2 linked regions of the Phreatobacter oligotrophus genome follow. The protein of the gene in region 2 interacts with the protein of the main gene of each other region in a pairwise test. Links are inferred from orthologs where the notes say so. Each region holds a gene or a part of one and is shown on either strand. Other genes may lie near its edges.

The links.
Region 1: the proteins of nusG (region 2) and rho interact in binary tests that used the Escherichia coli proteins (3 or more experiments, as listed by UniProt). The link is inferred for Phreatobacter oligotrophus from one-to-one orthologs.

What each region holds. Positions count from the first base shown.
Region 1 is NZ_PZZL01000003.1:413,880-429,481, forward strand. Bases 10,183-13,143 are described here. They hold rho (transcription termination factor Rho), read right to left. Parts: upstream 12,317-13,143; coding sequence 11,048-12,316; downstream 10,183-11,047. Other genes in these bases: mnmE (tRNA uridine-5-carboxymethylaminomethyl(34) synthesis GTPase MnmE), read right to left, coding at 10,183-10,938; hemJ (protoporphyrinogen oxidase HemJ), read right to left, coding at 12,563-13,099; hemE (uroporphyrinogen decarboxylase), read right to left, coding at 13,096-13,143. In the rest of the region: C8P69_RS09095 (ROK family protein), read left to right, coding at 1-207; C8P69_RS09100 (YggS family pyridoxal phosphate-dependent enzyme), read right to left, coding at 211-888; leuS (leucine--tRNA ligase), read left to right, coding at 1,039-3,660; C8P69_RS09110 (LPS assembly lipoprotein LptE), read left to right, coding at 3,647-4,189; holA (DNA polymerase III subunit delta), read left to right, coding at 4,194-5,228; C8P69_RS09120 (ParB/RepB/Spo0J family partition protein), read right to left, coding at 5,235-6,110; C8P69_RS09125 (ParA family protein), read right to left, coding at 6,185-7,003; 16S rRNA (guanine(527)-N(7))-methyltransferase RsmG, read right to left, coding at 7,014-7,661; tRNA uridine-5-carboxymethylaminomethyl(34) synthesis enzyme MnmG, read right to left, coding at 7,658-9,517; more of mnmE, read right to left, coding at 9,631-10,182; more of hemE, read right to left, coding at 13,144-14,127; C8P69_RS09160 (pyruvate, water dikinase regulatory protein), read left to right, coding at 14,511-15,362; C8P69_RS09165 (Maf family protein), read left to right, coding at 15,359-15,602. UniProt on the Escherichia coli protein: Facilitates transcription termination by a mechanism that involves Rho binding to the nascent RNA, activation of Rho's RNA-dependent ATPase activity, and release of the mRNA from the DNA template.
Region 2 is NZ_PZZL01000001.1:589,143-604,515, reverse strand. Bases 1-2,732 are described here. They hold nusG (transcription termination/antitermination protein NusG), read right to left. Parts: upstream 1,766-2,732; coding sequence 1,235-1,765; downstream 1-1,234. Other genes in these bases: tuf (elongation factor Tu), read right to left, coding at 2,321-2,732; secE (preprotein translocase subunit SecE), read right to left, coding at 1,778-1,975; rplK (50S ribosomal protein L11), read right to left, coding at 621-1,052; rplA (50S ribosomal protein L1), read right to left, coding at 1-617. Outside these bases: more of tuf, read right to left, coding at 2,733-3,511; C8P69_RS02990 (hypothetical protein), read right to left, coding at 3,580-4,224; C8P69_RS23735 (hypothetical protein), read right to left, coding at 4,455-4,607; C8P69_RS02985 (hypothetical protein), read right to left, coding at 4,604-4,933; C8P69_RS02980 (hypothetical protein), read right to left, coding at 4,933-5,481; C8P69_RS02975 (ubiquitination-like system serine protease family protein), read right to left, coding at 5,478-5,834; C8P69_RS02970 (glycoside hydrolase family 19 protein), read right to left, coding at 5,839-6,660; C8P69_RS23730 (hypothetical protein), read right to left, coding at 7,006-7,143; C8P69_RS02960 (hypothetical protein), read left to right, coding at 7,291-7,614; C8P69_RS02955 (Rha family transcriptional regulator), read left to right, coding at 7,611-8,375; C8P69_RS23725 (PLxRFG domain-containing protein), read right to left, coding at 8,424-15,373. UniProt on the Escherichia coli protein: Part of the processive rRNA transcription and antitermination complex (rrnTAC). The complex forms an RNA-chaperone ring around the RNA exit tunnel of RNA polymerase (RNAP).

The sequences.
Region 1 (15,602 bases), on a different replicon or contig from region 2:
AACTGGGAGAGCGAGCACTTCAACCTGCCCGCGGCCCTCACCAAGGCGATCCCGACCATCGGCGAGCACGAGACGGTGGTCATCATGCACAATGACGCGGTGGTTCAGGGCCTGAGCGAGGTCCCGGACATGCAGGATGTGAAGGAGTGGGGCGTCGTCACCATCGGCACGGGCCTCGGCAACGCCACCTATGCCAATCGCTCGTAAGGCTCAGCCGCGCGCACCGAAAATGGCGCTGCCGACGCGGACATGGGTCGCGCCCATGGCGATGGCGATCGGATAATCGGCGCTCATGCCCATGGAGATGACGGACAGGCCGTTGCGGCGCGCCATGGTCGTCAGCAGGGCGAAATGCGGCGCCGGCGGCTCGTCGGCGGGCGGAATGCACATCAGCCCCTCGACGGTGAGGCCATGCTCCTCACGGCAGGCGCGGATGAAGGCATCGGCCTCCTCGGGGAGCACGCCGCCCTTCTGCGGCTCGGCCCCGGTGTTCACCTGGACGAGGAAGCGCGGGATGCGGGCCCCGGCCGCCTTGGCCTTGGCGACCTCCTTGGCCAGTTCCTTCGCCAGCGAGGGGCGATCGAGCGTCTCGATCACGTCGAACAGCGCGACGGCCTCCTTCGCCTTGTTCGACTGCAGCGGCCCGATCATGTGGACCTCGGCATTGGGATAACGCTGGCGCAGCTCCGGCCACTTGCCCTTGGCGTCCTGCACATAGTTCTCGCCGAAGACGCGCTGTCCGGCGGCCAGGACCGGCTCGATCGCCTCGATCGGGAAGGTCTTAGAGACCGCCACCAGCGTCACCGCATCGGCCGGGCGTTTCGCCTCCACGGTCGCGGCGGCAATGGCGGCGCGGACCTCGGCAAGGCGGCTGACGGCGTCGGACATGGCATCTCTCACGGACTGGCAGGCGGGCGGCTCCCGCTAGCACGGCTGCTACACAGGAGCCAGCATCGCAGCCAAATCCTTGACCCGCTGACCCCTTTCGTGTGTTGTCCGCGCTCGCTTTTGCCCTGATTTCCGGACGTGCCGCCCATCATGTCGACCGAACGCTACAACCCGCGCACCGCCGAGCCCAAGTGGCGCGCGGTGTGGGACGAGAAGAAGATCTTCGAGACGAGGAACGACGATCCGCGGCCGAAATACTACGTCCTCGAGATGTTCCCCTATCCGTCGGGGCGCATCCATATGGGCCACGTGCGCAACTACACGATGGGCGACGTGGTGGCCCGCTACAAGCGCGCCCGCGGCTTCAACGTGCTGCATCCCATGGGCTGGGACGCCTTCGGCCTGCCGGCCGAGAACGCCGCCATGGCCTCCAAGGTCCACCCGAAGGAATGGACCTACGCCAATATCGCCACAATGAAGGCGCAGCTGAAGAGCATGGGCCTGTCGCTCGACTGGTCGCGCGAGCTGGCGACCTGCGACCCCTCCTACTATGCCCACCAGCAGAAGCTGTTCACCGACTTCATGCGGGCGGGCCTGGTCGAGCGCCGCTCGGCCAAGGTGAACTGGGACCCAGTCGACCAGACGGTTCTCGCCAACGAGCAGGTCATCGACGGCCGCGGCTGGCGCTCGGGCGCGCTCGTCGAGCAGCGCGACCTGACCCAGTGGTTCCTGAAGATCACCAACTTCTCCGACGAGCTGCTGACCGCGCTCGACGGCCTCGACCGCTGGCCGGACAAGGTCCGGCTGATGCAGAAGAACTGGATCGGCCGGTCCGAGGGCCTGATGGTCCGCTGGGCCCTCAAGGCCGGCACCGCGCCCGCCGGCCATTCCGAGCTCGAGATCTACACGACGCGGCCGGACACGCTGTTCGGCGCCGCGTTCATGGCGATCGCCCCCGATCATCCGCTGGCGCGGGCCGCCGCCGAGACCAATCCGGAGCTCGCCGCCTTCTCCGAGGAATGCCGCCGCATGGGCACCTCGGTGGCGACGCTGGAGACGGCGGAGAAGCTCGGCTTTGACACCGGCATCAAGGCCGTCCACCCCTTCGATCCGTCGTGGGAGGTGCCGGTCTATGTCGCCAACTTCATCCTGATGGACTACGGCACCGGCGCCATCTTCGGCTGCCCCTCGGGCGACCAGCGCGACATCGAGTTCGCCAACAAGTACGGCCTGCCCTTCAAGACCGTCGTGAAGCCGGCCGATGCGGGCGACGATTTCGCCGTCACCGACACCGCCTATGACGGCGATGGCGTGATGATCAATTCGCGCTTCCTCGACGGGCTCACCACCGACGCCGCCTTTGCCGAGGTCGCCACGCGCCTCGAGAAGACGACGCTGGGCAACGCGCCCGTCGCCACCCGCAAGGTCAATTTCCGCCTGCGCGACTGGCTGATCTCCCGCCAGCGCTACTGGGGCTGCCCGATCCCGGTCATTCACTGCGACGCCTGCGGCGCGGTGCCGGTGCCGGACGACCAGCTCCCCGTGCGCCTGCCGGACGATGCCGACTTCTCCAAGCCCGGCAATCCGCTCGACCGCCATCCGACCTGGAAGCACGTCGCCTGCCCGTCCTGCGGCAAGCCGGCCCGGCGCGAGACGGACACGATGGACACCTTCGTCGATTCGTCCTGGTACTTCGCCCGCTTCACCGATCCCTGGCGCACCGACGCGCCGACCGATCCGGCGGTGGTCAATGCCTGGCTGCCCGTCGACCAGTATATCGGCGGCATCGAGCACGCGATCCTGCACCTGCTCTATTCGCGCTTTTTCACCCGCGCCATGAAGGCCACCGGCCATGCCGGCCTCGACGAGCCGTTCCGCGGCCTGTTCACGCAGGGCATGGTGGTCCACGAGACCTATCGCGGCCCGGACGGCGCCTATGTGACCCCGGCCGAGGTGACCATCACCGGTGAGGGCGACCAGCGCCGGGCCGTGCTCAAGGGCTCGAATGCGCCGGTCGAGATCGGCTCTATCGAGAAGATGTCGAAGTCGAAGAAGAATGTCGTCGACCCCGACGACATCATCGACACCTACGGCGCCGACACCGCCCGCTGGTTCATGCTGTCGGACTCGCCGCCCGAGCGCGACGTGATCTGGACCGAGGCCGGCGTCGAGGGCGCCAGCCGCTTCGTCCAGCGCCTCTGGCGCATCGTCGGCGACATCGCCTCCCACAAGGCCGCGGCCGCCGCCCCGGCGACCTTCGGCGAGGAGGCGACCGCCATCCGCCGCGCCGCCCACCAGGCGCTTGCCGCCATCGAGCAGGACGTCGAGCGCCTCGCCTTCAACCGCTGCGTGGCGCACATCTACACCCTCGCCAACGCCCTCGCCCGGGCACTGGACGGGCTGCGCGGCAAGACCGCCGAGCCGGACATGGCCGCGGCCCTGGCCGAGGCCGGCAGCATCCTGGTGCGCGTCGTGGCCCCGATGATGCCGCATCTCGCCGAGGAGTGCTGGACCGGGCTCGGCCATTCCGGCCTGGTCGCCGAGGAGGCCTGGCCGGTCGTGGATACCGCCATCCTGGTGGAGGACACGATCACCCTCCCCGTCCAGGTGAACGGCAAGAAGCGGGCGGACTTGACGATCCCGCGTGAGGCGGCCCAAAAGGATATCGAGACTGCCGCCCTCGCCCTCGACGCCGTCCAGAAGGCGCTGGAAGGCCGGCCCGTGAAGAAGATCATCGTGGTTCCGCAGAGGATCGTGAATGTCGTGGGCTGAGACCTCCCTGCTGCGCCTCCTCCGCGTCGCCACGCTCTGCGGCGCCGCGGCTGGCCTCGCCGGCTGCCTGACCCCGCTTTATGGCGATCCGACCGTCGTGTCCGGCGGCCGCAATGCCCAGGCGGGCCTGCGCGACCTCGAGATTCCCGAGATTCCCGGCCGCAACGGCGTCGTCCTGCGCAACGAGCTCATCTACCTGACCCAGGGTGGTGGCGGTCGCGCCGCCAACCCGACGCATGTGCTGCGCGTGACCCTGCGGGTTGACACCGTGCCGATCGCGCTCAACACCGCCGCCGGCCGTCCCTCCGCCCAGTCCGTCACCATCATCGGTGACTACACGGTCACGCCCATCGGCGATCCGCAGCCGATCCACCGCGGCTCGGCCTTCGCCAGCGCCTCCTTCGACCGCACGGCCCAGCGCCTCGCCTCCGATCGTGCCGTGATCGAGGCCCAGGAGCGGGCCACCAAGGCCCTTGCCGAGAACATCGTCACCCAGGTTGCCGGCTGGTACGCCACCCGCCCGAGGTGAGCCTGTGACCGTCCTCAAGGGCGCGGAAATCGAGCGTTTCGTCGCCGAACCGGATCCGCGCCGGCCGGTCATCCTCGTCTATGGCCCTGACATGGGTCTCGTGTCGGAGCGCGCCCGCGCCATCGCCACGCGCATCGCCCCGGACCTCGACGACCCCTTCTCCGTCACCCGTATCGACGGCGACGTGCTCGCCTCCGACCCCGCCCGCCTCGCCGACGAGGCCGGCACGGTGCCGATGTTCGGCGGGCGCCGGCTCATCTGGGTGAAAGCCGGCGACAAGCCCATCGCGGCGGCCGTCACGCCCTTGCTGGCAAGCCCGCCGGAGGGCGCCACCATCCTGATCGAGGCTGGCGATCTCAAGAAGAGCGTCGCCTTGCGATCCGAGGCCGAACGGTCCGGCAGCGCAGCGGTCATCGCCTGCTACGCCGATGGCGAGGCGGATCTGAAGCGTCTTGCCATGGAGGAGGCGAAACAAGCCGAACTGCAGTTCGAGCCCCAGGCCCTCGCCCTTCTCGTCCAGTATTTGGGCGGTGATCGCGCCGCCTCGCGCGCCGAAATCCGCAAGATCTGCCTCTATGCCCACGGCACCGGCACGATCCGCGCCGCCGACATCATCGCCGTAGCCGGCGAAAGCCTCGCCATGGGGGTCGACGAGATCATCGACGCCGCGTTTGGCGGGGCGCCGGACGAGGTGGATCGGCTGCTGCTGCGCGCCGAGGCCGCGGGCATCGCCATTCCGCAGATCGTTGCGGCGGCAAGCCGCCACGCGCTCGCCATGCACAAGGTGAGGCTGATCGTCGAAAGCGGCACGCCGGTCCGCGTCGCCGTGGAACGGTTCGAGCCGCCGATCTTCTTCCGTCGCAAGCCTGCGGTGGAGCGGCAGCTCGGCCTGTGGACGAGCGTGAAGCTCGCCCGCATCATCCAGCGCCTCGCGGAAGCCGGCTACGAGACCCGCGCCAAGGCCACGATTGCCCCGACGCTGGTCGGCCGCCTGCTCATCAGCATCGCCTCGAACGCCCGCCAGGGCGCCCGGGGCTGAGCCGCCTCAGCCCTGCAGCCGGCGGCAGACGTCCTCGAGCTGCTCCAGCGAGCGATAGCGGATGCGCAGCTCGCCGCCCGCGCCACGATGATCGATGGTCACGGTCATGCCGAGCGCGTCCGACAGGGTCTTCTCCAGCGCCCGCGTGTCGGCATCCTTCTCCAGCCGCTCGCGCTGCTTGACCGGCTTGCCGGCGCGCTCGGACTGCTCCTGGGTCAGCGCCTCGACCTGACGGACATTGAGGCCCTCGTCGATGATCTGCGAGGCGAGCTTCGCCGGATCCTCGACCGAGAGGAGCGCGCGGGCATGGCCAGCCGTGAGCTTGCCGTCGCGCAGCATGCCCTGGACATTGTCGGGCAGCTTCATCAGGCGCAGCGTGTTGGCCACATGGCTGCGGCTCTTGCCGATGATCTTGGCAAGATCGGTCTGGCTGTAGCCGAACTGCTCGATGAGCTCGTTATAGCCCATCGCCTCTTCCAGCGGATTGAGGTCGGCGCGCTGGACGTTCTCGATGATGGCGAGCTCGAGCGCCTCGCGATCCCCGACCTCGACCAGGTGGATCGGCACCTCGTGCAGCTCGGCGCGCTGCGCCGCGCGCCAACGGCGCTCACCGGCGACGATCTCATAGGCATCGACGGCGCCGGCAACGGCCCGCACCACGATGGGCTGGATGATGCCGCGCTCGCGGATGGAATCGGCCAGTTCCTGCAGATCCTCGTCGCGGAAGACACGGCGGGGATTGCGCGGATTGGCGCGGATGAAGGCGATCGGGACCTTCCGGGTCGACCGCACGCGCTCGACGGCGGCGGTTTCCTCGCCGACATCGCCGATCAGCGCCGCGAGCCCGCGGCCCAGCCGCGACCGGTTGGCATCCTCCACCATGTCTTGTCTCCTTCGGGACGCCAGCGTGACGACGTCGGCGGGCAAATCAGAACGCGGGCGAATCGAATCCATCGTCAGGCCGCCCGCAGCACGCGCTCGCGCTGGATGATCTCGGAAGCCAAGCGCAGATAGGCCTGGCTGCCGACGCATTTGAGGTCATAGAGCAGCACCGGCTTGCCGTAGCTCGGCGCCTCCGACACCCGCACATTCCGCGGGATGATGGTCTGGTAGACCTTGTCGCCCATGAACTGGCGGACATCATCGACCACCTGGGCCGAGAGATTGTTCCGTGCATCATACATGGTGAGCACGATGCCATGGATCGTCAGGGACGGGTTCAGCGTCGCCTTGACCTGCTCGACGGTCTTGATGAGCTGCGAAAGGCCCTCCAGCGCGAAGAACTCGCACTGGAGCGGAACCAGGATCGCATCCGCCGCCGACATGGCATTGATGGTCAGCAGGTTGAGCGAAGGCGGGCAATCGATCAGCACATAGCTGAAGTCGGAGCCGAGGCTCTGAACGGCCCGGCGCAGGCGATGGGCGCGGTCCCGCTCACCGGCGATCTCCAGCTCGACGCCGGAGAGGTCCATCGTCGACGGCGCAATGCACAGCCGGGGGACAGAGGTCTCCTGGATCGTTTCGGAAAGGGAATAATCGCCGACCAGCACGCCATAGGTCGACTTCTGCCGCGAGCGCCGATCGATGCCGAGACCGGTCGAGGCATTGCCCTGGGGGTCGAGGTCGAGAATGAGGACGCGCTCGCCGATGGCGGCCAGGGCCGTCCCCAGGTTGATCGCGGTGGTGGTCTTGCCGACACCGCCCTTCTGGTTGGCCAGGGCCAGGACGCGCGGTCCGGTGGATTTCGGGGGCAGAAGCGACATGGCCACGTCCATCGGATGAGGGTCAGGCCGGTGCCGCTTGGACGTCCGTCACCACAAGGATCGTGCCTCGGGGATCGGTCACGCTCGGCACCGAGCGATGACTGAATCTCCAATATTTAGCGGCCTGGGTCAATTCGACCCCTACATCTTGGCCCTTGGGAAAGACTCCGACCGCACCAGTTTTCAACAAGGGATTGGCCAGCGACAGGAGATCGGCGAGTGGCGCCAGGGCGCGCGCGCTGACAACGTCCGCCGAGACGATCTCCCGGCCCACCACATCCTCGATCCGCTTGGGCCAGACCTTCACCGGCACCCGCATCTGGCGGCCGGCCTCCTGCAGGAAGGCCGCCTTGCCGAGCTTGCTCTCGACACAATGAACCATCGCGCCCGGGCGCTCAGCCAGCATGGCCGCCACCACGAGGGCGGGCAGGCCGCCGCCCGAACCGAGGTCGACCCAGACCTTGGCGTCGGGCACACAACGCAGGATCTGCAGGCTGTCGGCGATATGACGGCTCCAGACAGCATCGAGTGTCGAGGCCGCGACGAGGTTCTTCGATGGGTTCCAGCGTCGCACCAGGTCGACATAGAGCGTCAGGCGCTCGGCTGTTTCACGTGAAACAGGCAGGCCTGCAAGGGCGGCCGCCTCTTCGGCATTGGTAGGGCTGGTCATGCCGCGGGCCTAGCGGCACGCCGCGCCCAGACGGCGATCAGCGTCAACGCGGCAGGCGTCATGCCGTCCATACGCGAGGCCTGGCCGAGGGTTGCCGGGCGCTGCCGCTCCAGCTTGACCCGGATCTCGTTGGATAGTCCCGGAACCGAATCGAATGCGAGATCAGCCGGGATGGCCAGATCCTCGTCGCGCCGGTGACCCTCGATTTCGGCCGCCTGCCGGTCGAGGTAAACCGCGTAATAGGCATCGGTCATCACCTGCTCGGCGACAGCCGGAGGCACGGATGCGAGCTCCGGCCAGGCGCGGCACAGGTCCTCCCAGGCGACGTCAGGCCGCGCCAGGAGCGTGAAGGCCGATCGCCGGATGCCATCCTGGTTCAGCGCGATGCCATGGGCCTTGGCCGCATTGGGCGTCAGGGTGAGGGATTCCAAACGCTCGCGGAGGGCGGCCAGCGCCTGTCGCTTGTCACGGAAGCGAATCGATCGCTCGGTGCCGATACAGCCGATCGCCAATCCCAGGGGCGTCAGGCGCTGGTCGGCATTGTCGGCCCGCAGCGTCAGCCGGAACTCGGCGCGGGAGGTGAACATCCGATAGGGCTCGGTCACACCCCGGCTCGTGAGGTCATCGACCATGACGCCGATATAACCTTCGTGCCGGCCGATCGTGATGGCGTCGCCACCACCGGCGCGGCAGGCGGCATTCAGCCCCGCCAGAAGCCCCTGCCCCGCCGCCTCTTCATAGCCGGTGGTGCCGTTGATCTGACCGGCCAGGAACAGGCCCTGGACCCGCCGCGTCTCGAGGCTCGGCAACAGCTCGCGCGGGTCCACATGGTCATACTCGATCGCATAGCCATGGCGACGGATCACCACCCGCTCCAGGCCGGGGATGGACCGCAGGAAAGCCTCCTGCACGTCCTCGGGCAGGGAGGTCGAGAGGCCATTGGGATAAACCGTATCGTCGTCCAGCCCTTCCGGCTCCAGGAAGATCTGGTGGCCATCGCGGTCACCGAAGCGGACGATCTTGTCCTCGATAGAGGGGCAGTAGCGCGGTCCGACGCCCTCAATCCGCCCGCCATACATGGCCGAGCGCGCGAGATTGTCTCGCACGATCGCATGGGTCTGGTCGGTGGTGCGGGTGATACCGCAGGTGATCTGCGGGTTGGTGATCCGATCGGTCAGGGTCGAGAACGGTTCCGGATCCGAATCGGCCTCCTGCCGCTCCACCGAAGCCCAGTCGATCGTCGTGCCGTCGAGCCGCGCCGGCGTGCCGGTCTTGAGGCGTCCCAGCGCGAAACCGTGCGAAAGCAAGCTTTCGGACAAACTGATACTGGCGGGATCATCGATCCGCCCGGCGGACCATTGCCGCTCGCCGAGATGGATGACCCCTCGCAGGAAGGTGCCCGTGGTCAGCACGGCCGCGCCGGTCATCAGCACGCGGCCATCGGCGAGCGCAACCGAGGTCAAACGACCATCCTGGACGCCCAGGCTTGCAGCCTCGCCAATGACGATGTCAAGGCCCACCTGCTCCCGCAGGGCCCTCTGCATCGCCGCCGCATAGAGCTTGCGATCGGCCTGGGTGCGAGGACCGCGCACGGCCGGACCCTTGCGGCGGTTGAGCAGGCGAAACTGGATGCCCGCCGCATCGGCGACGCGCCCCATGAGCCCATCCAGAGCATCGACCTCCCTGACTAGATGGCCCTTGCCGAGCCCGCCAATGGCAGGGTTGCAGGACATGGCGCCGATCGTCTCAAAGCGGTGGGTGACCAGGGCCGTCCGCGCGCCAAGCCGCGCCGCGGCAGCCGCCGCCTCGCAGCCCGCATGGCCTCCCCCGATCACAATGACATCATAGGTCGTCATGCCGCGCTCATAGCCTGTCGGGACCGTCGCGACAATCAGGGCCGTGAAGCGTTACGAGTCCGAATCGACTGTTTCACGTGAAACACCGGGAGGGCTCAAAAGTCCGACCGGCCCTACTTGCCGATGCAGAAGGCCGAGAAGAGCTGGTCCAGCATGGCTTCCGTCCCCACGCGACCGCGGCTGCGGCCCAGCGCGGCGAGCGCGGCCCGGAGGTCCTCGGCCACCAGTTCGGCAGAGACCGACCAGTCGGTATGGCCGAGGGCCGCCTCCATGGACGCCAGCGCCTCCGCCATGATCCGCCGATGGCGCTCATGAACGACCACGGCCGGCTCCCCGCCGAGAAGCGATGAGGCAAAGGCCTGCACATCGGCCAGCAAGGCGGGGAGGCCCGAGCCGGTGGCGGCCGAGATGCGATGCCGCGCCTCGCTGAGATGCTCCGCGACCCGATCAGCTTGCGACTGGACCAGCCAGGAGCCCTCGGGTCGTTCCGCGGCCGACTCGATCGTCGGGGCGAGCCAAAGCACCAGATCCGCTTCGCTGACCCGCCGTCGCGCCCGGCGAACCCCCTCGGCCTCGACCGGGTCCTGCGTCTCGCGGATGCCTGCCGTATCCACCAGAACGACCGGCAGGCCCCCGAGATCCAGCTGGACCTCCAGCGCGTCGCGGGTCGTGCCGGCGATCGGCGAGACGATGGCCACGTCGCGGCGGGCCATGGCGTTGAGCAGGGTCGACTTTCCGGCATTGGGAGGGCCCGCAATCGCCACCACCACGCCATCACGCATGCGCTCGGCGCGTCCGGAATCGGCGAGAAGGCCGTCGATCCGGTCCCGCACGGCCAGCGCCTGCGACCGGGCCTGCAGAAGGGCGGCATCGGTGACATCGCCTTCGTCAGGAAAATCGATGGTGGCTTCGACCAGGGCCAGGACGGGCAGCAGTTCCTGGGCTAGGCGATCCGTCTCGTCGGTCAGGCGCCCCTGATAGAGAGCATAGGCCTGACGCCGTTGAGCCTCGGTTTCCGCATGGAGAAGGTCACCCAGTCCCTCGATGGCCGCCAGGTCCAGCTTGCCGTTCTCGAAGGCGCGCCGGGTGAACTCACCTGGCTCCGCCAGCCTCACGCCCTCCAGAGCGACGACCGCCCCAAGCACGGCGGCCACCACGGCGCGGCCCCCATGGATCTGGAACTCGGCGCAGTCCTCGCCGGTGAAACTGGCCGGTGCAGGGAACCAGAGGACCAGCCCCTGATCGAGCGGTGAGCCGTTGGCGGGATCGCGGAGGGTGGAGAGCGTCGCGGCGCGCGGCGGAGGCAGCCTGCCCATGAGGCGCCTCAGGACCTCGGCCGCCTCTGGCCCCGAGATCCGGATCACGGCAACGCCAGAGATCCCCGGCGGTGTCGCCACTGCGGCAATGGTGAGGGCCGTCATGCAGCCTGCCCGGCGCGGGATGCCGCGCTGCCGTTCCGGCTCCGAATCGGACGAGACGCACCCGATTCGTTCCGTAGGTGAATCGGATGGAGCCCGATGCCCATCCGCCTCAGGTGTTCATGGAGTCGAAGAAGTCGCTGTTCTGCTTGGTCTGCCGCAGCTTGTCGAGCAGGAACTCGATGGCGTCGACCGTGCCCATCGGATTGAGGATGCGGCGCAGCACATACATCTTCTTGAGGATGTCCTGCGGCACCAGCAGCTCTTCCTTGCGGGTGCCGGAGCGGGTGATGTCGATGGCCGGGAAGGTCCGCTTGTCCGCCACCTTGCGGTCGAGGATGATTTCCGAGTTACCCGTGCCCTTGAACTCCTCGAAGATCACCTCGTCCATGCGGCTGCCCGTATCGATCAGCGCGGTGGCGATGATGGTCAGCGAGCCACCCTCCTCGATGTTGCGGGCGGCGCCGAAGAAGCGCTTCGGCCGCTGCAGGGCATTGGCGTCGACACCGCCGGTCAGAACCTTGCCGGAGGACGGCACGACGGTGTTGTAGGCGCGGCCGAGGCGGGTGATCGAGTCGAGCAGGATCACGACGTCGCGGCCATGCTCGACCAGGCGCTTGGCCTTCTCGATGACCATCTCGGCCACCTGGACGTGGCGGGTGGCCGGCTCGTCGAAGGTCGAGGAAATGACCTCGCCATTCACCGAGCGCTGCATGTCGGTGACCTCTTCCGGCCGCTCGTCGATGAGCAGAACGATGAGGTAGCACTCAGGATGGTTGCGGGTGATGGACTGCGCGATGTTCTGCAGCAGCACCGTCTTACCCGTCCGCGGCGGGGCGACGATGAGCGCGCGCTGGCCCTTGCCGAGCGGGACGACCACGTCCATGACGCGGGCCGAGAAGTCCTTCTTGGTCGGATCCTCCGCCTCCATCTTCAGCCGCTGGTTCGGATAGAGCGGCGTCAGATTGTCGAAATTGACCTTGTGGCGGGCCTTTTCCGGGTCCTCGAAGTTGATCTTGTTGACCTTCACCAGGGCGAAGTAGCGCTCGCCCTCCTTCGGGGAGCGGATCTGGCCCTCGACCGTATCGCCGGTGCGAAGACCGAAGCGGCGGATCTGGGAGGGCGAGACATAGATGTCGTCGGGGCCGGCGAGGTAGTTCGCGTCCGGCGAGCGCAGATAGCCGAAGCCGTCCTGCAGCACCTCGACGACGCCCTCGCCGATAATGTCGATTTCCTGCGCCGCCAGCTGCTTGAGGCAGGCGAACATCAGCTCTTGCTTGCGCAGGGTGGAGGCATTCTCGACCTGCTGCTCCTCCGCGAAGGCGAGGAGTTCGGTCGGCGACTTGGCCTTGATGTCCTGGAGCTTGATCTGCTGCTGCATCGGAACCACGAGGAAAGGGAGACGGCCGGAGGCACGGAACGAGGAACGCGAGCCGGGCCCGGAAGGGAGAGATGGCGGATCGCAGAGGAGATCGTGCGGCGGGGAGCCGCCTCCTGGGTCCTGAGGGCGCGGAACGTCAGGCGAGCCGCGGCGAAGGACTTGTCTGCGGAAGGAGGGACCTATCGGATAAGCTCTCGCCGCCGCAAAAGCAAGAGCGGCGGCGGTTCCAGGGTGGTGGCGCCTGGCTCAGAACGGCTTGATGATCACCAGCACGACGACGACGATCATGATGACCGTCGGCACCTCGTTCATCACCCGCCAGAAGCGCTGCGATTTGGTATTGCGATCCTCGGCAAAGCGGCGGACGGCGCCGGCGAAATAGCCGTGGACCCCGGACAGGGCGAAGACGAAGGCGAGCTTGGCGTGCAGCCAGCCGCCCTTCATGCCGAAGCTCACCCAGGCAAGCCACAGCCCGGCCACCCAGCTGACCATCATCGCTGGGTTCATGATGTACTCAAGCAGCCGGCGTTCCATGACCTTGAACGTCTCGGACGTCTCCGATCCCGGCGTCGCGGCCACGTGATAGATGAAAAGCCGCGGCAGATAGAGCATCGCCGCCATCCAGGAGATGATGGCGACGACATGCAGCGCCTTGATCCAGCCGGCAGCGGCCACGGGCGCGACAAGACCAAGGCCGACCACGCCGAGGACCGTGATGGCGAGGGCCACGACGGCGCGGATCGCCCGCTCCCGCGGGGTCGGAGACGGATTTGCCATGGTCATGCCTTCCAGTTGCGCACCCGCGCCACCATGCGCTCGACATGGGCGATGGGCGTGGGCGGCAAGATGCCGTGTCCGAGATTGAAGATCAGCCGGCCGCGACCGAAAGCCTCGAGCGTCGCATCCACCGCCCGGTCCAGGGCCTCGCCACCGGCGAGCAGGGCGATGGGATCGACATTGCCCTGTACAGCCACGTTGGGCTGGATCGATTGAGCGACAAAGCCGGCATCGGCCGTCCAGTCGAGGCCGACCGCATCGGCTCCCGTCCCCTCGACGACCGCCTTGAGCCGCAACCCCGCGCCTTTCGGGAAGACGATGACGGGGATGCCCGGTGCCGCTGCCTTCACGCCGGCCACGATCCGGCCGATGGGCTCGACACACCAGCGGCGGAACTCATCCGCCGGCAGCACGCCAGCCCAGGTGTCGAAGATCTGGACCGCATCGACGCCGGCCCGGATCTGCCCGAGAAGATAGGTGATCGAGGCCTCGACGATGATGTCGATGAGCCGCGCAAAGCCCTGCGGATCACGATAGGCGAAGAGACGGGCCGCCACCTGGTCATCGCCGCCCTTGCCGGCCACCATGTAGGTCGCAACCGTCCAGGGCGCGCCGCAGAAGCCGATGAAGGTCGTCCCGGCGGGCAACTGCTCATGGATGCGGGCGACGGCCTCGTAGACCTTGCCGACGATGGCTTCATCGAGGCTTGCCGCCAATCGCGACAGCCCTGACGCATCGACCAGCGGATCAAGACGCGGGCCCTCGCCCGCCTCGAAGGCCACGGTCTGCCCGAGCGCATGGGGCAGGACGAGAATGTCTGAGAACAGGATGGCCCCGTCGAAGCCGAACCGCCGCAGCGGCTGGAGGGTCACCTCGGCCGCCAGTTCCGGATTGAAGCACAGGTTCAGGAAGGATCCTGCCTGCTCGCGGGTGGCGCGATATTCGGGAAGGTAGCGCCCGGCCTGGCGCATCATCCAGATGGGCGGAGAGGCGGCATGGCCGCCCTTGAGCACGTCAAGGAGAGGTTTGTGCACGTCGGCTCCCGCGTCCCCCTCTCTCCTTCAATCTTGAATGAAAGAGAGTCTTCTTTGATTCCTTGAAGCTGGATTAGGTGAACACAAGCTTCTCCACAAGTTGTCCACGCCGCGCGGGCTCTGGCAAGGCTTCCCTTCGGGGAGGGGTCGCCCGATCCAAGCCCTTGCGAGTCCGACCGGATTCAGGCACCGTCACCTCAGCGGCCTCTCGCCCATCCGCGCTTGTCCCGGACTCGCACCGCCAGCTGTCCCCTGCCTCATGGCTGGGGATGAGATTCCGGCCAGTGGGCATGGACCTCTTGCGGCTCGCCTGCTTCCGTGCCCTTGTCCCTGTTCGTCCACAGGCTCCAGGCGGCCTGTCCCAGGCCCGTATCCCCATCGCCATGCCGCATCGTCGCGAGAGCTATTTCCACCTTCATCTCGTGTCGGACGCCACGGGCGAGACGCTGATGACCGTCGGCCGCGCGGCGGCGGTGCAATATTCCTCCGTCTCGGCCATTGAACACGTCTACCCGCTGGTTCGTTCCCAGAAGCAGCTGGACCGGGTCCTCACCGAGATCGAGAACAGCCCCGGCATCGTCCTCTACACCCTGGTCGACCAGGAGCTCACCGAGCGCCTGAAAAACACCTGCAAGGAGCTGGGCTGCCCCTGCCTCTCCGTTCTGGAACCCATCCTCGCGCTGTTCCAGAACTATCTCGGTGCCGCCTCGACGCCGCGGGTCGGCGCGCAGCACGTGCTGAATGCCGAATATTTCCAGCGGATCGACGCGCTGAACTATACGATGATGCACGATGACGGCCAGCTGCCCGAGAATTGGGAAGAGGCCGATGTGCTGCTGGTGGGCGTCTCCCGCACCTCCAAGACGCCGACCTCCATCTATCTCGCCAATCGCGGCATCAAGGCCGCCAATATCCCGCTCGTTCCAGGCATTCCGCTCCCCGATGTCATCTGGGCGCTGAAGAAGCCGCTCGTCGTCGGCCTCTATGCCAGCCCCGAGCGCATCGTGCAGATCCGCGAGAACCGCATCCTGTCGTTGAACGCCACCGAGGACCGCTCGAGCTATGTCGACCGCGCTGCCGTGGCCGAGGAAATCGCCCAGTCCCGGCGCCTCTTCGGCAGCAACAACTGGCCGATCATCGACGTGACCCGCCGTTCCATCGAGGAGACGGCCGCCGGCATCATCTCCCTGCTCAAGGATCATCGGCGCAAGATCGCCGAGGAGGCGCAGGCGTGAGCGCCCTCGTCCTCGCCTCGAAATCTGCTGCACGGGCCGCCATGCTGCAGGCGGCCGGCATCACCGTTGCCCTTGCCCCCGCCGATATCGATGAGCGCGCCTTTGACGAAGCCTGGAGCCGGGAGGGCCATGGGCCCGACGTGGTCGCACGCCTCCTGGCGGAGGAAAAGGCGCGGGCCGTGAGCCGGACCCATCCGGGCGCCGTGGTGATCGGCGCCGACCAGACCCTGGCGCTTGGGC
Region 2 (15,373 bases):
TAGGTGCCCTTGGCGCCGGTCGGCTTGGCCTTCACGACGGCGTCGGCGAAGGCCTTGATGTTCTCCACCAGCTTGCCCTGGTCGAAGGAGACCTTGCCCACGGCCGAGTGGATGATGCCGGCCTTCTCGACGCGGAACTCCACGGCACCGCCCTTGGAGGCGGCGACGGCGCCCTTCACGTCCATGGTGACCGTGCCGACCTTCGGGTTCGGCATCAGGCCGCGCGGGCCGAGCACCTTACCGAGGCGGCCGACGAGGCCCATCATGTCCGGGGTGGCGATGCAGCGATCGAAGTCGATCTTGCCGCCCTGGACGATCTCCAGCAGGTCCTCGGCGCCGACGATGTCGGCACCGGCCGCCTTGGCCTCATCGGCCTTGGCGCCGCGGGCGAAGACGGCGACGCGCAGCGTGCGGCCCGAGCCGTTCGGCAGGTTGCAGACGCCGCGGACCATCTGGTCGGCGTGGCGCGGATCGACGCCGAGATTCATCGCGATCTCGATGGTCTCGTCGAACTTGGCCGTGGCGCGCTCCTTGACGAGCTTCACAGCCTCGTCGAGGGCGTAGGTCTTGGTGATGTCGAGACCCTCGAGGGCCTTGCGAAAACGCTTACCGCTCATGGCTTACCCCACCACCTCGATGCCCATGGACCGGGCCGAACCCTCGATCATCGACGAGGCCGATTCGACCGAGTCGCAGTTCATGTCGACCATCTTCACCTTGGCGATCTCGGCGATCTGGGCGCGCGTGATCTTGCCGACGAAGCCGCCCTTGCCGGGGGTCGTCGAGCCCTTGTCGAGCTTGGCGGCCTTCTTCACCCAGTAGGTGACCGGCGGCTGCTTCATCTCGAAGGTGAAGGAGCGGTCCTGGTAGGCGGTGATGACGACCGGAATCGGCATCCCCTTCTCCATCTGCTGGGTCTTCGCGTTGAAGGCCTTGCAGAATTCCATGATGTTCAGGCCGCGCTGACCGAGAGCGGGGCCGATCGGCGGGGCGGGATTGGCAGAGCCGGCAGGCACCTGCAACTTGATATATCCGACGACTTTCTTCGCCATGACATCCTCCTGACGCGCCCCGCGAGGGAGCGGTCGGTTGGGTTTCGTGGTCGGGTCCAGGGCGGATGGCGAACCGCCGCCCCTCGCCTCCCACGGGTGAAGGAGAAACGGTTGCCCGCCTCTCCGCCGGCGGCCCGGAGGCCACCGGTCGCCACCGGCCCAAGGCCGGCGGCACGATCAGGTCAGAGCTTGTCGACCTGACCGAATTCCAGTTCCACCGGCGTCGGCCGGCCGAAGATCGAGACGGCGACCTTGACGCGGGCGCGGCCGTCGTCGACCTCCTCGATGAAGCCCTCGAACGAGGCGAAGGGACCGTCGTTGACGCGCACCTTCTCGCCCACCTCGAAGGTGATCGTGGTCTTGGGGCGGTCGACGCCCTCCTGGACCTGCTGGGCGATGCGCATCGCCTCGGCTTCCGGGATCGGCATCGGCTTCTTGTCGGCGCCGAGGAAGCCGGTGACCTTCGGGGTGTTCTTGATCAGGTGATAGGCCTGATCGGTCATGTCCATCTTCACCAGCACGTAGCCGGGGAAGAACTTGCGCTCGGTGTCCACCTTGCGGCCGCGGCGCACCTCGGTGACGCGCTCCTTCGGCACGAGGATGTCCTCGAACAGCTCGGACAGGCCGCGCTGGGCCGCGCCCTCACGGATGGCCTCGGCCACCTTGTTCTCGAAGTTCGAATAGGCGTGAACGACGTACCACTGCTTCGCCACGGCGGCCTCCCCTCAGCTGCCGAAGGACAGGAGCGTCTGCACGCCCCAACGGATGATGGAGTCGGCGATGAAGAAGAAGATCGCCGAAACGACCATGAAGATCACCACCATCAGCGACGAGATGCCGACCTCCTTGCGGGTCGGCCAGGTGACCTTGTTGGCCTCCTGGCGTACCTGCTGCATGAACTCGACGGGATTTGGCTTGGCCATGGCGTGAATCCGGGCAGGGCCGACCACCGCTCCCGTCCGAATCGGACGAAAGCCGGCGCGACGGCCCAGGAAATGGAAAGCGCGTCCCGCCGGAAGTCCGTCACCGGGCCGGCAGGGAGTGGGGTCTGCTACCCGATACGAGCCGGGCCGTCAAGGAAGCCGGCGTCGCAGCCGGGGCAAAAGCAAAGGCCCGGCGCGATGCACCGGGCCTTCTGGAATTGGCAGGGGCAGCAGGGTTCGAACCCGCGACCTGCGGTTTTGGAGACCGCCGCTCTACCGGCTGAGCTATACCCCTTCAGGCCGTGCCGCGACGATATAGACCGCCGCGGCTCGCCGTTCAATCACTCACTCGATGATGGAGGCGACGACGCCGGCGCCGACGGTACGACCGCCCTCGCGGATGGCGAAGCGCAGCTTCTCCTCCATGGCGATCGGCACGATCAGGCTCACCGTCATGGCGATGTTGTCGCCCGGCATCACCATCTCCGTGCCCTCCGGCAGCGTCACGATGCCGGTCACGTCGGTGGTGCGGAAGTAGAACTGCGGACGATAGTTGGTGAAGAACGGCGTGTGGCGACCGCCCTCCTCCTTCGTCAGGATGTAGGCCTCGGCCTTGAACTTCGTGTGCGGCTTCACCGAGCCCGGCTTGCACAGCACCTGGCCGCGCTCGACGTCCTCACGCTTCGTGCCGCGCAGCAGCGCGCCGATGTTGTCGCCAGCCTGGCCCTGGTCGAGCAGCTTGCGGAACATCTCGACGCCCGTGACCGTGGTCTTCTGGGTGTCGCGGATGCCGACGATCTCGATTTCCTCGCCGACCTTCACGATGCCGCGCTCGACACGGCCGGTCACCACGGTGCCGCGGCCCGAGATCGAGAACACGTCCTCGACCGGCATCAGGAAGGGCTGGTCGATCGGGCGCTCCGGCTGCGGGATGTAGCTGTCCACCGACTCCATCAGCTTCAGGATGGCGTCGCGGCCGATCTCCGGCTGGCGATCCTCGAGGGCGCACAGGGCCGAACCCTTGGTGATCGGGATGTCGTCGCCCGGGAACTCGTACTTCGACAGCAGCTCGCGAACCTCGAGCTCGACGAGCTCGAGAAGCTCGGCGTCGTCGACCATGTCGACCTTGTTCATGAACACGACCAGCGCCGGAACGCCGACCTGGCGGGCGAGCAGGATGTGCTCGCGGGTCTGCGGCATCGGGCCGTCAGCGGCCGACACGACCAGGATCGCGCCGTCCATCTGGGCAGCGCCGGTGATCATGTTCTTCACGTAGTCGGCGTGGCCGGGGCAGTCGACGTGGGCGTAGTGGCGGTTCTTCGTCTCGTACTCGACGTGGGCCGTCGAGATCGTGATGCCGCGCGCCTTCTCTTCCGGAGCCTTGTCGATCTGGTCATAGGCCGTGAAGGTCGCGCCGCCGGTCTCGGCCAGAACCTTCGTGATCGCCGCCGTCAGCGACGTCTTGCCATGGTCGACGTGACCAATCGTGCCGATGTTGCAATGCGGCTTCGTGCGTTCGAACTTTTCCTTGGCCATCGGTCGTGGTCCTTCGGCTGCCAAAATACGGGCGACCCCGCGGTGCGCGGTCGGTTACGGGTTTTCGATCAATTCTGCAAGAGCCAGTTACGATAGTTCGCCGCCATTTGAGCGGCGAGGCGCTCGACCGGGCCGCCGGCGATCGCCGGCACGAGGAACGTCCCCACCAGGCCGCCGCCGCCGTCGATGAGGATCCGCATCTCCGGATAGACGACGAGCGTCTGGCCGCTGACCGCGTCCCGGAGCGTGATGTTGGCCACCAGCTGGTGATGCTGGCTGACCAGGATGCGCATGGCCTCGTTGGGCAGGTGCAGCGAGGTGACCGTGACATCAAGCCGCGCGGGCCTCTGGCCGAGCAGCGCCCGCCCGACCTGCTTCTCCATCTCACCGCGCAGAATCTCGACGGTCCGGCGCTGGTAGAAGGCCTGCGCCTCGGGGGAGTTGATGAGGGTGAAATAGTCGGGACCACCGGCCGGCGGCGCGACGGCCGTGGCTTCAGGCGTGCCGGCGCGCGCCGGCATGACGGCGCCCCGCCCCTGCGCAAAGGCCATCTCGAAGGCGGTGTTGCGGCCCGACACGCCGGGCGGCAGCGTCACGGTGATATCGGCGATCCGGTATGTGTTCAGTTCGGCAACCGACATGGTGCGCGAGGGCGCGTTGCAGGCGGCGAGCAGCAGGGCCGCGCAGACGATCAAAAAGCGACGAGGCAACATCAGTGAAACTCCCTAGACCCCGGCGCCTATAGCAACCCTGAAGTACGGGAGACAATCACCTGCGCGCCATTCGTGTGGGCGCATCGACAGATCATTGTGGAGGAGTTGGAGCGGGTAGCGGGAATCGAACCCGCGTATTCAGCTTGGAAGGCTCCATTAAGCCCTTGATCTGCCTCACCGGTGTTAGAAAACTCGGCTGCACACCCGCGCAAGGTGTTGGCGTTGTTGGGCTACGCCTGCAGCGAAATCCGGCCGAGATCATCGATCACGATGCGCCGCGGCTCGCGCGGCACGATCAGCCGGCGGGGCTCCGCGGGGACCTGCAGGCGCCGGTTATCCGCCGCGACGATGATCCTGCGCTGCTCGTCGGCGGTGATGGTCACTGTCGCGGCCCCAGCGCAGGAGAGCTCGGCCGCGCACCTGCCTGCAGCAGGATGCCCATCTGCGTTTCGAGGCGGGTCAGCGCCTGGATGGTGTCGCGCTGGTATGCGGCGAAGTTGTTGGCGAACACCTCGTCGCGGGCTTCGAGCTTGTCGAGGCGGATCGCGTCGCGGCCCTGCGTCTGCTTGATCAGGGATTGCTCCGTGCGCAGCAGCGCCTGGTCGGACCGGATGTCGTAGTAGAGCGCGACCGCCCCGAGGAGCATCGGAACGATCGTCAGCAGGTTGCCGAGCGTGACTTTGAGCTCAAACCAGTCGGGCTTTTTCATCACCGAGGCCTTCCGAAGCGGAGGGCGGGCAGCACCTCCTTCATGGTGTGGCCGCCATGGAAGACAATCATCCAGACGGTGGTGACCGTGCCCCATGCGGTGAGCATGTCGCCGAAGCCGACAAGGGGCTTCACACCCCAATTGCCGCCGAACAGGCCCACGGGCAGGAGGAGCGCCCAACCGCCCCAAACGATCACCTGAATGATAACGCGGATGGCCTGCCAGGCGACGAAGCCCTGCGCGATCTCGGCCGCCTGGGCGTCGCTGGCGCGCTTGGCCTCGATCTCCCACACCGAGCGCATGACAGTGGCGATGCGTTCAGCCTCCGCCACCACCGGCGTCGCTGCCGGGTTGCTGACTGCATCATTCACTGCTTCCGGTGTCGGGTCGGTCCCCAGCTGCTCGGCGAGCGTCTCGATGGCCTTGCCGGCAAGCGAGCCGGCGACGGCACCGGCCGGACCGCCGATCGCGCCGGCGATCAGGCCGCCGAGGACCGGAGCGCCCTGTTTGGCGAGGTTCTTGGCGAGATCGTCAAGGATATTGCTCATGGCGCGTCTCCTCGCGGCGCATCGAAGTCGGGAAGGGGAACCGTCTGACCGGCAAGCGCGTGCGTGCAGTCGCCGAGGAACTGGATCTGGCCGTCGGCGATGAACGAGTGGCAGACGGTCTGCGGGATATCGAGGCGCTCGCCCGCCATGATGCGGTCAATCTCATCCTCGGTGAGGCGGCGGGTGAAGCGGGTCAGGATCGAGGGCTCGAAGGTCGGCCGGTCATAGTCGCCGTTGAAGCCCCAGCGAGGGCCAGGGCCCTCCCCGACCTGAATGCCGTGGATCTCGTCACAGCCCGGGCAGCGGAAGCAGATCCGCCCGCCCTCGCCTGTCCGGAGGATCCCGCGCTTCATGGCGTCACTCCCCGCTGCCGAGCGCGGCGTCGGCCGCGAATGCCTTGGCGTCACGGCTCTTCATCCAGGCGCGCACACCGAGGAAGCCCATGGCGGCGACGGTGATGACGATGACGGCGGCGAGGCCATAGTCGAAGCCGGCGGCCGGCTTCGGCGCGGCCGTGCCGGTCCCAAGACCGGTGCCGCCGGCGGCGGCCGTGCCGGTGATGGCCCGCTTCGACGCGGTCGTAGCCTTGGCCGATTCCTGCCGGATCTCGTGGATCGCCTGGGCGGCAGGCCGGCCCTGCAGCGCAGCCTTGGCGCGGATCAGCTTGGCCTTGCGGTCGGCGAGCCCATTGCGGCCGCCGTTGATCTTCTTGGTGGTGGCGACGATGTCGTCCCGGTCGGCCAGCGGGTTGAGGCGGCGGTCGTTCCAATAGTGGAGCGCGGTCTGCACGCTGATGTCGGGCTCGGCGGCGCGCGCGGGGTTGCCCTCAAGGTCGACTCTGATCCTGTTGCCGAAGATCCGGTAGTTGAACCGGCCAGTCAGCTGGAAGATGCCGCGCCCGCGATAGCGCGGACCATCGCCGGGGGTTTCGTTGCCTAGATCCTTTCGACCGTCGTAGCGCCGGAAATAGGCCGTGTCGCCATACTCCACGAGGGTCCGGAAGCCGTCTGTCTCATGCGCAGCATGGCAAAGGAAGTGCGCCGCCCGGTTCTCGGTCGTGACGTCGAAGGGTCTTTCGGGGAACCGCGCGGTGAGCGCCGGCGCCAGATGCTCGATGATCGCGGGGGATGCCGTGGGGGCGATGCGCTTCAGCATCGCGGGCGTGATGACGATCGACATAGGCGCGCTCCGTCGGGGGAGCGCGTCCTACGCTTCGTCAGCCGGTCATATCAGGATCGCTCATGTGACGCTACCGCGCGGCGCTGTCTCGGTGGCCATAAGTCGCCGGATCGAGGCGCGCCGCCTCCCTGTTCAGGGCCTTAATGGCCAGCACGGCTACCACCACGTTCCCTGCCCCGAAAGCCATAGCAGCGAGAGACAGTGTGCCGGCATCTGTGTCCAATAGATCGCCAAACCGCTGTCGCAAAGAAATGACGAACCCCCCAACGGCAAAAACCGAGTTGATCCAGACTACCCACCAGAGGGACATCGCCGTGCTTGCGATTCGATATGCGGCCTCTGCGTTCATTTCAGAAACCCCTTTTCCGCCAGATAGAAGCCGATGACCGCGCGAATTGAGTCAGACCGCGACAGCGGTGGTTCATAGGTCTGGGCGAACCGTTCCAGCGCCGGCAGCAAATCGTCTGGCAAGCGAACAGTCACGTGCGACATCTGGCCCGTGGCGGGCCTCCCGCGTTTTTTTTGTGTTACATTTATTGACATGGCGCATATTGTGTCACACAAATCGCCGGGCCGGACAAGGTGCTTGGAACCACCCTGCCGGCCCTAACCCTCGACACGGAGCAAGCCATGTCTCAGGCTGGAAGAGCCTATACACCCGGAACGTGCATCACGACATCGGCAATTAGCGCGATTGCCTCCCGCTTCGAACAGCGGCAACACTACGCCGCTGCTCGCGACGCCTGCCCCGTCGAGGACGACGAGAGCGTCATCGATGCCATATGCGGCCGCCTGTCGGCCATTGACCGCGACATCCTGTCTCTTCCGCCGCTGAATTTGGCCGATCTCGCTGCGCAGGCCGCCGTCGTCCTTGATGCCGACGGCGAGTTCATTACCGAAGACGTCCGCACGGTGTTGTCTCGCGTCCTCGCGCTGTCGAAGGTGCTGTCATGAGGGACGTCGCCACGGCCCCCTCCCCCTCGCCGGTCGTTAAGGTTCGCGATGGTCGCGTGTTCGCGACTAGCCGCGACGTCGCCGAGGTTTTCGGCAAAAACCACCGGCATGTGCTCGACGCCATCGACAATCTGCTGAAAACGGACCCCGAAATGGGTCCGCCGACTTTTCGGCAGACCCCCTATTTGGAGCCGCAGAACGGCCAGACTTACCGCTCTTTCGAGATGGACCGCGACGGGTTCACGCTTCTCGCGATGGGCTTCACCGGCGCCGACGCGCTCAAATGGAAGCGGCGCTATATCGCCGCCTTCAATGCCATGGAGGATCAGATCCGCCAGGAGCAGGCGACGCCGGTGAACCTGAACGATCCGGCACAGCTGCGGGCGCTCCTGCTGGCCTACTCCGAGAAGCACGAGGCTCTCGAAAAGCGGGTCTCCGAGCTCCTGCCCTCGGAGGAGGCGTTGGAGCGGATCGCACGGGCGGATGGCTCACTCTGCATCACGGACGCGGCCAAGGCGCTGCAGATGCGGCCGAAGGATCTCTTCGACTGGCTGCGGCAGAACGGCTGGATCTACAGGCGCCACGGCGCCGCGCACGATCTCGGCTTCCATTCGAAGACGAGCACCGGACTCCTCGAGCACAAGGTCACCACCGTCCTGCGAGCCGATGGCAGCGAGAAGGTGACCGAGCAGGTCAGAGTGACTGCCAAGGGCCTGACGAAGCTCGCGCAGCTGATCCGGCCACCGACGCGGCTGATCTAACCGACATGAGCAGCCCCGCCGAACCATCGGCGGGGCTTGTGTTCTTCGTCAGTTGACGCGCTGCCCCAGGCGGTCGCGGAGGGTCCGGTTCAAGGTCGCATTGGAGATTAAGACGCCATCCTCACGCCGGGCGGCATTCTCCATTCGGGCGCGCAGGGACTGCCGCATCGTGTCGCCGGTGATCTCGACGCCGCGGGCATAAGCGCGGTTGTTCCACTGCTTGATGCGCTCAACCACGGCCGCCCGCGTCTCGGCATCGCCGACGCGGTAGGCCGTGGCGAACTGGTTGAGGAGGTCGCGCCGCTCCCTCATCACGTTCTGGTTGGCCTCGCGGATCCGCTTGTTGCGCTCGAACGATTCCGCGATGTGCGCCGGCGTGAAACCGCTCGCCTGGGCGATGAGGTCCCACCCGGAGATCTTGTCCTTCGACACCACCTCGTCGCCCCGCTGGTTCATCACGCCTTCGTTGGCGTAGCGGTAGGCCTTCATGACATCACGGATCGCCTTTGGCGCGATCACCTCGACGCCACGGGCCGTCTTGCCTTCCGCGATCATGTAGCCGCCGCGGATGGTGTTGGCGATGGTCGAGAAGAAGACACCGCTGGCGCTGAACATCAGCTCCTTCCACCAGTCGGCGCCTTCCTTGTTGCCGTTGGGCTCTCGCAGGAAGAAGTCGGGCATGCCGATGCGGCTGGTGAGATCCAGCCCGGTGAGCTGGCCAGGCGCGCCCTTGAGGATGATGCCGCCGAGGGTCGGGCCGAAGAGATCGATGATCGATCGCTCGACCTGGTGCTTGAACTCGAACGGGTCGTCGTCCTTGCCGAAGAACATGCCGGCGATGGCCATGGCGACGTTGTAGCCGGCTATGCCGGTGACGCCCCCGAGGAGCCCCATCATGCCGAGGATTCCGCCGAGCTGGTAGCGCGCCTCCTTGCGAGCCTGCGGCGTGTCGCCCTTGAACGACTGGTGCAGGTCGCGGAAGAGCCGATACCACATATTGATCTGGAAATTCTGGAAGGTGCCGACCACCTTGGCGACGTCACCCTGCAGGATCCGCGGCCGGTTCGAGTTGGAATAGTCGAAGTTGACCTTCCACGTCAGGTCGTGCGCGGTGTCGACTGCCGCGTGGTGCGACTGGCCGGCCTCGCGGGCGAGCCGGTAGGCGGTGAGCGCCGTCACCTCGCGGTTCCAGATCTCGGCCCGGTGGAAGCCCCAGCCGATGATGGACATGACGCGGTGCCGGAGCGGCGAGTATTCAACGCCGGTGTCGCCAAGGCCGGCGAGGTCATAGGTCTGCGAGCGCTCGATCAGGCCGGATTCATAGAAGGCGCGCACGGCCGCCTGCTCGTCGCGGGACAGCGAGGCGCTGTTCTGGATGGAGCCGGAGCCGGTGACGGTGTCCTTGACGGCCTTGGTCATGGCCGCCGCAGCCTTCGCCGCCCCGCCGAACCGGGCCCCGAGAATGGGCACGCCGAGCATGACCGGCTGCGTCATGTTGACGATGGCGGCCGCCGGCGTCGCCGCGAGATACCACGCGAACATGGCGGAGGTGATCGCCTGGGCGACCTTGCCGCCGGTCGGGTTCATCACCCACTTGTGGCGCTTGCGCAGCTCGTTCACCAGCGTCGTCGCCCTGGTGGGATCGTCTGCCCGGCGCGCCTCGTCGGAGGCACCGTTCAGGGCCTCGGTGAGGTCGCCGGCATATTTCAGGCGCGCCATCTGGTGGGCGGCGTGGAACATATGCGAGGCGAAGCCCTTGAGCGCGTCCTGCTGGAAGCCCGACGTGCCCTTGCGGTGAATGTAGCGCTTGCGGATCGAGAGATCCGGCATCGACTGCAGGTAGCGCTGCCAGATCGCATCCATGACGCCCGGCTCGACGCCGGCCTCGCCGAGGAGAATGTCGATCTCGCCGAGGAGACGCGGATCCATGGGGGCGTTGATGTCGCCCTTCTCGTCCACGACGCCCTCATCCTTCAAGGCGCCGGGGAAATCCTGCTGGATCTTCGGCCAGTTGTCGCGCACCCACCGGCGGCGGTCGGCCTCGCGCTCGAACCGGGAGAAGGAGACGACGTCGCCCTCGCCGTTGCGGATCGTCACGAAGTAGCGGCCGAAGCGGGTCAGCGGGAAATAGGGCGACGGAACGCGGTTGCTCTCGAACTGCTGGCGCAGCTTCGTCATGCGGGCCTTGTGCGCCCACTGGCCACGGAGAAGGTCATTCTCGCGCTGCGCTTCCAGGCGCTCGATGCGCTCGCGCTTTTCCGGCTCGGTCAGGGACCGGTCGGCGCGGATCCGCTCGAGGTTGGCGCGATAGGCCTGCTCGACCTTGCGCTGCGCTGCCAGCTGCGACTTGTCGATGTTGGCCAGGATGATGTCATCGAGCTCCTTCTGCTGCTCGACAAAGGCATCCCGCACCTCGCGATAGATCTGCTGCGCCTTTGGCGGCAAGGCCGCCCACCGCTTGCCGAGATCGATCTGCACCGAGTCGGCCGGATCCGGCGCCATCGCGGCGGGATCGAACTTGGCCAGCGTGGTGTCGTGCATGAGGGCCGACAGCTCTTCCGCACCGCGGCGATTGGCGGAGGCGAATTTCCGCCAGTCCTCGGCGAGGTGAACCATCAGCTCGTGGCGCTTGCCGCGATAGGTGTCCATCTGCCGCTTGAACTGCAGATAGGCATCCACCGACGTCATGCCCGGCCGCTTCAGCTCGGAGAAGTAGTTGAGCGGCACCGTGGCGAGGAGCGCCGGCTGAATGTCCGTCGCAGCGCCGCGCACCGCATCGGCCACGGCCTTCTTGTCGAGCATGGCGCCGGCGGACGCCGCGACGTCGCGCACCGAGTCTTTGATCGGGTTTTGATCGGCCACCACCGGCGCGGTCTGGATCCCGCGCGCCTGGTCGCGGATGGCGGCCGCGGCGAGCGCACGCAGCTGGGCCGGCGTCACCGCGCCGATCTGGCGGCCGAAGGTGGCCAGCGCCCATGCCTTCACCCGGCCGACGACGTCATCGATCCAGCCGCGCAAGGCACGGGGCGCCTGCTCATAGGCCTCGATCGCATAGGCGCCGAATTCCTCGGCCGTGAGCGGACCGGTGACGCCGGCCCGGCCGACGCGGCGGCGCGCCTCGGCGAAGAACTCGCCGGCCTTGCCGGGCGAGCGCTCGAACTGCCGATGCAGCCGGTCCAGCCGCTCCATGAGGCCAGTCCAGGCGGCGTCGCCGATGAGGGGGCGGACGCCGGAATGGAAAGCCTCGTGAAGGATGACCGGCATGACATCGGCCTCGGAGATCTCCGGGGCGACGATGCTGATTCGACCATCGGGCGTCGTGAACGCCTGAACGCCGGGAGCCGCACCATCGTAGGCCTGCGAGACGATGGAGACGCGGCGGCTGGCCTGCAGGAGCCGCACCATCGGCCCCAGCGGATGCCGGTCGATGGCGGCCTGCACGGTGCTGGTCGCCTTCGTCTCGGCCTCGGTCGCGGTCTTGGCGGGAACCTCGCCCCACACCATCAGGTTGAGAGTTGGGGCGGCATCAGCTACGCTGTCCCTGTCAGCGGCGCCTTCCGTGCTGCCACCGGCGGTTCCGTCGGGGGTCGACCGGGTACCACTCCCCGGGTCGCTGGCACGACGGGGGGGTTGCCGTTCCAAGGTAGGTACCGGGCCCTCACGGGTTGCTAGGCCTCCGGCGTTGATTGCCGGCCCCCCCGTTCGCTCATTGTCGAAGGTCAGATCGTACTGCCAGTGGCCGTCGGCCTGCTGATGCACCGACACTGCCAGTCGACGCACCTCCCCCATCAGCATCACGGGCGCGGCGACGATGCGGCGCTCGATCACGCGGGGCACATTCCCCGGCTCGGTGAACACCACGTCACCCTGCCGCAGGATCTCGGGGATCGCGGGCACAGCGCGCAAGAGAAGGTCCCCGCGGCCGTTGGCGCTTTTGTTCCGGCCCCGCCCCCCGAACTGCACCTCGGTGCCGTCCTTCATCAGCACCGTCGTGCCCATGAGGTTGGCCTTGTACCAAGCCAGGGCGGCGGTGCGCAGCGCCGGCAGGTCTTCACCACCCCGGAACTCGACACCGAGCTCGGCGCCGGTGATCGTCGCCACCGGATCCATGTCCTTGACCGAGTCCTTCGGCGCGTCCTCCGGCTTGGCGGCCGGCGGCTTCGGCTTCGGCCGGAGCGCAGCCATGATCTCGGTATGCTTCTGGCGCGTCTCCTCGAACTCGGCGGCCTGGGGGAACGGGCCGATCTGCGCCTGCAGCTTCGGTAGCTCGGCGCGCAGCGCGGCGAGCCGCGCCTTCATCTGATCCGGCTCCTTCACCAGCCAGCGGGCGGTGTTGGTGATCTTGAGCCCCAGCCCGTTCGGGTCGGCCTCCTTGACGTCGCCGACCGAGATCTCGTGCGTCATTGCACCCGCCATATTGAGGCGGAACGAGGTGGTGTGTGCCCACTGCAGGGTCAGCTTGAACGGGCCGTAGCTGCCGACGGGTGACCGTTCTGCTCCCGATTCCAGCATCTCCTTCGCCGCGTTGAGGATGGCGAGGCCCATTTCGGAGGGCTTCTCCATCTTGGCGCCGCGGATCGTCGCGGTGAACTCGCCGGCGAGCGTTTCGGCCGCCGCGGCGGCGTCCTTCTCCATGTCCGGCATCATCGTCTCGATGCGGTTCGTCTCTCGCATCGAGGCGCCGATCGCACCCTTGACGCGGTGCTGACCGCGCTCGTGCTCCACCATCGCCGCGTCGAGTTTGCGCAGGCGCTGGCGCAGGGTCATTTCCTCGAGGATGAGGGGATTGCCGCTGGCGGCGGCTTTCATCTCCGCAGCGTTGGAGGCTTCGCCGCCGATGTCCTCGACGGTGCGCTCCTTCACGTTGCCCTTGCGCAGCTGCTCGATGAAGCGGGCCTTCGCCTCGATCGTCTGCCACTGGCGGGCATCGAGGGTGTTCTTGGTCGCATAGCGCAGGATCTCGATCTCGAACCCGTCGGGATCCTGCTCATAGAGCTCGTTGCCCTGGCGGATGCCGCGACCATCGCGCTGTTCGAGATCCGACGGCCGCCACGGCGCATCGAGGTGGTGCAGCGCCACGAGGCGGTTCTGCACATTGGTGCCGGCGCCCATCTTCGGCGTCGAGCCGAACAGGAAGCGGATGCGGCCGGAGCGCACCTTGCCGAACAGCTCCTGCTTCTGCAGGTCGGTGTTGGCGGAATGGATGAATGCGATCTCCTCGGGCGGGATGCCGCGGTCGATCAGCTTCTGACGGAGATCGTCATAGACCGAGAACTTGCCGTCGAGAGCCGACAGCTCGTCGGGCGACAGGTTGTCGAGGGCTTCCTGGGCGGCATCATCGCCCTGCTCGGCCTTGGCGATGAGCGCGCGGATCCGCTCGGCCTCCTTGCTCTTGGCGGCCTGCGGCGTCGAGAGATCGATGAACACCAGCTGCGTGCCGCGGTCGCGGGCCCATGCCTTGTAGATCCGCACCATCTCGTCGGCGGCGCGGTGCACCTTGGAATTGGCGACGTCGCCGTAGCCCTGCCCGATCAGGCGCATGTCGAGAGCCGCCTTGCGGGCGTCCGACATGATCTTGAGCATGTTGTCGGCGCCCTTCTCCGCCTTCTTCGGCAGGTTCTCCGCGCGCCAGATCAGCGAGCCCTTGGGGAACTGCAGGTTGCCGTTGGCATCCTCCGTGCCGATGCCGATGAACTCGGCCTGGTCGGGCGAGCGTTCGACAGCGATGTTGGTGGGCTTGCCGCCCTTCACCTTCGGCAGGGGGAAGCGCTTGCCCTGGGCGGCGAGCATCGCCTTGATGTCGTCGTTGACGATGACGTCGGCGAAGGACCGGTAGAACTGCATGAGCTCCGGCACGTTGGTGAACCGGGCGAAGCGCGAATTCTGCTTGTATTGGCCGGTCGGCGAGAGCTCCCAATCGGTCACCACCTCGCCGAAGACGCGGGCCCACGCGTCGAAATGCGCGAGGCCCATCTGTTCCAGCTTCCGGCCGGCGAGATAGCGCTGCACCGTGAACATTTCCGCCATCGAGTTGGACAGCGGCGTGCCAGTGAGGAAAATCAGGTTGCGGCCGCCGGTCTTGTCGAGGAGGTGCCGGATCTTGATCGCGAGATTCGAAGCCTTCTGCGAGCCGGTCGGGTTGCCGAGGCCGGCCACGCGCTGCATCGAGGTGGCGAACCCGAGGTTCTTGAACTCGTGCGCCTCGTCCACCATCAGGGCGTCGATGCCGAGATCGTCCCACACCAGCCCGGCGTCCTTGCCGCCACCCTCCATCAGCTTCTGCAGCCGGGTCTGCAAGGCGTCGCGCTGCTTCGACAGCTGGGAGACGTTGCGGCTCTTCTCGCCGGTGGCCGCCCTCACCTCCTGCATCGAGGCCATGATCTGCGTGACCTGATCCTGCAGGTAGGCCGCCTCATATTCGGCCGAGACGCCGATCTTCTTGAAGGAGGAATGCGCGACGATCACGGCATCCCAATCCGAGGTGAGGATCCGCGCGAACAGACGCTGACGGTTCTCCTTGTCGAAGTCCTTTTCGGTCGGCGCCAGGACGCGCGCACCCGGGTAGAGCTTGATGAAATCCGCTGCCCACTGGCCGACAAGGTGATTGGGGACCACCACCATCGGCTTCTTGGCGCGGCCGGTGCGGCGCAGCTCCATGACCGAGGCGATGCCGGCGAAGGTCTTGCCGGCGCCGACGGTGTGATCGAAGAGCGCGGATCCGGTCTGCGTGGCGCGCCACACCGCGTTCAGCTGGTGCGGGCGGAAGGAGATGATGTCGTCACTGACCTTGCCGGGCAGCTTGAGGTGGGAGCCGTCGAACCGGGGCTCGACGTCCGTGTTGAACGTGTCGTTGTAGATCCGCGCGAGCTCGTCGCGGCGGGCGTCGTCCTCCCACACCCAGCGGCGCCACTCGGCCTTGACCTTCTCCACCTTCTCATTGGCCGCTTCGGTTGCCGCCTGGTCGACAACCATCGTGCCGTCGGCGTTCTTGTAGGAGA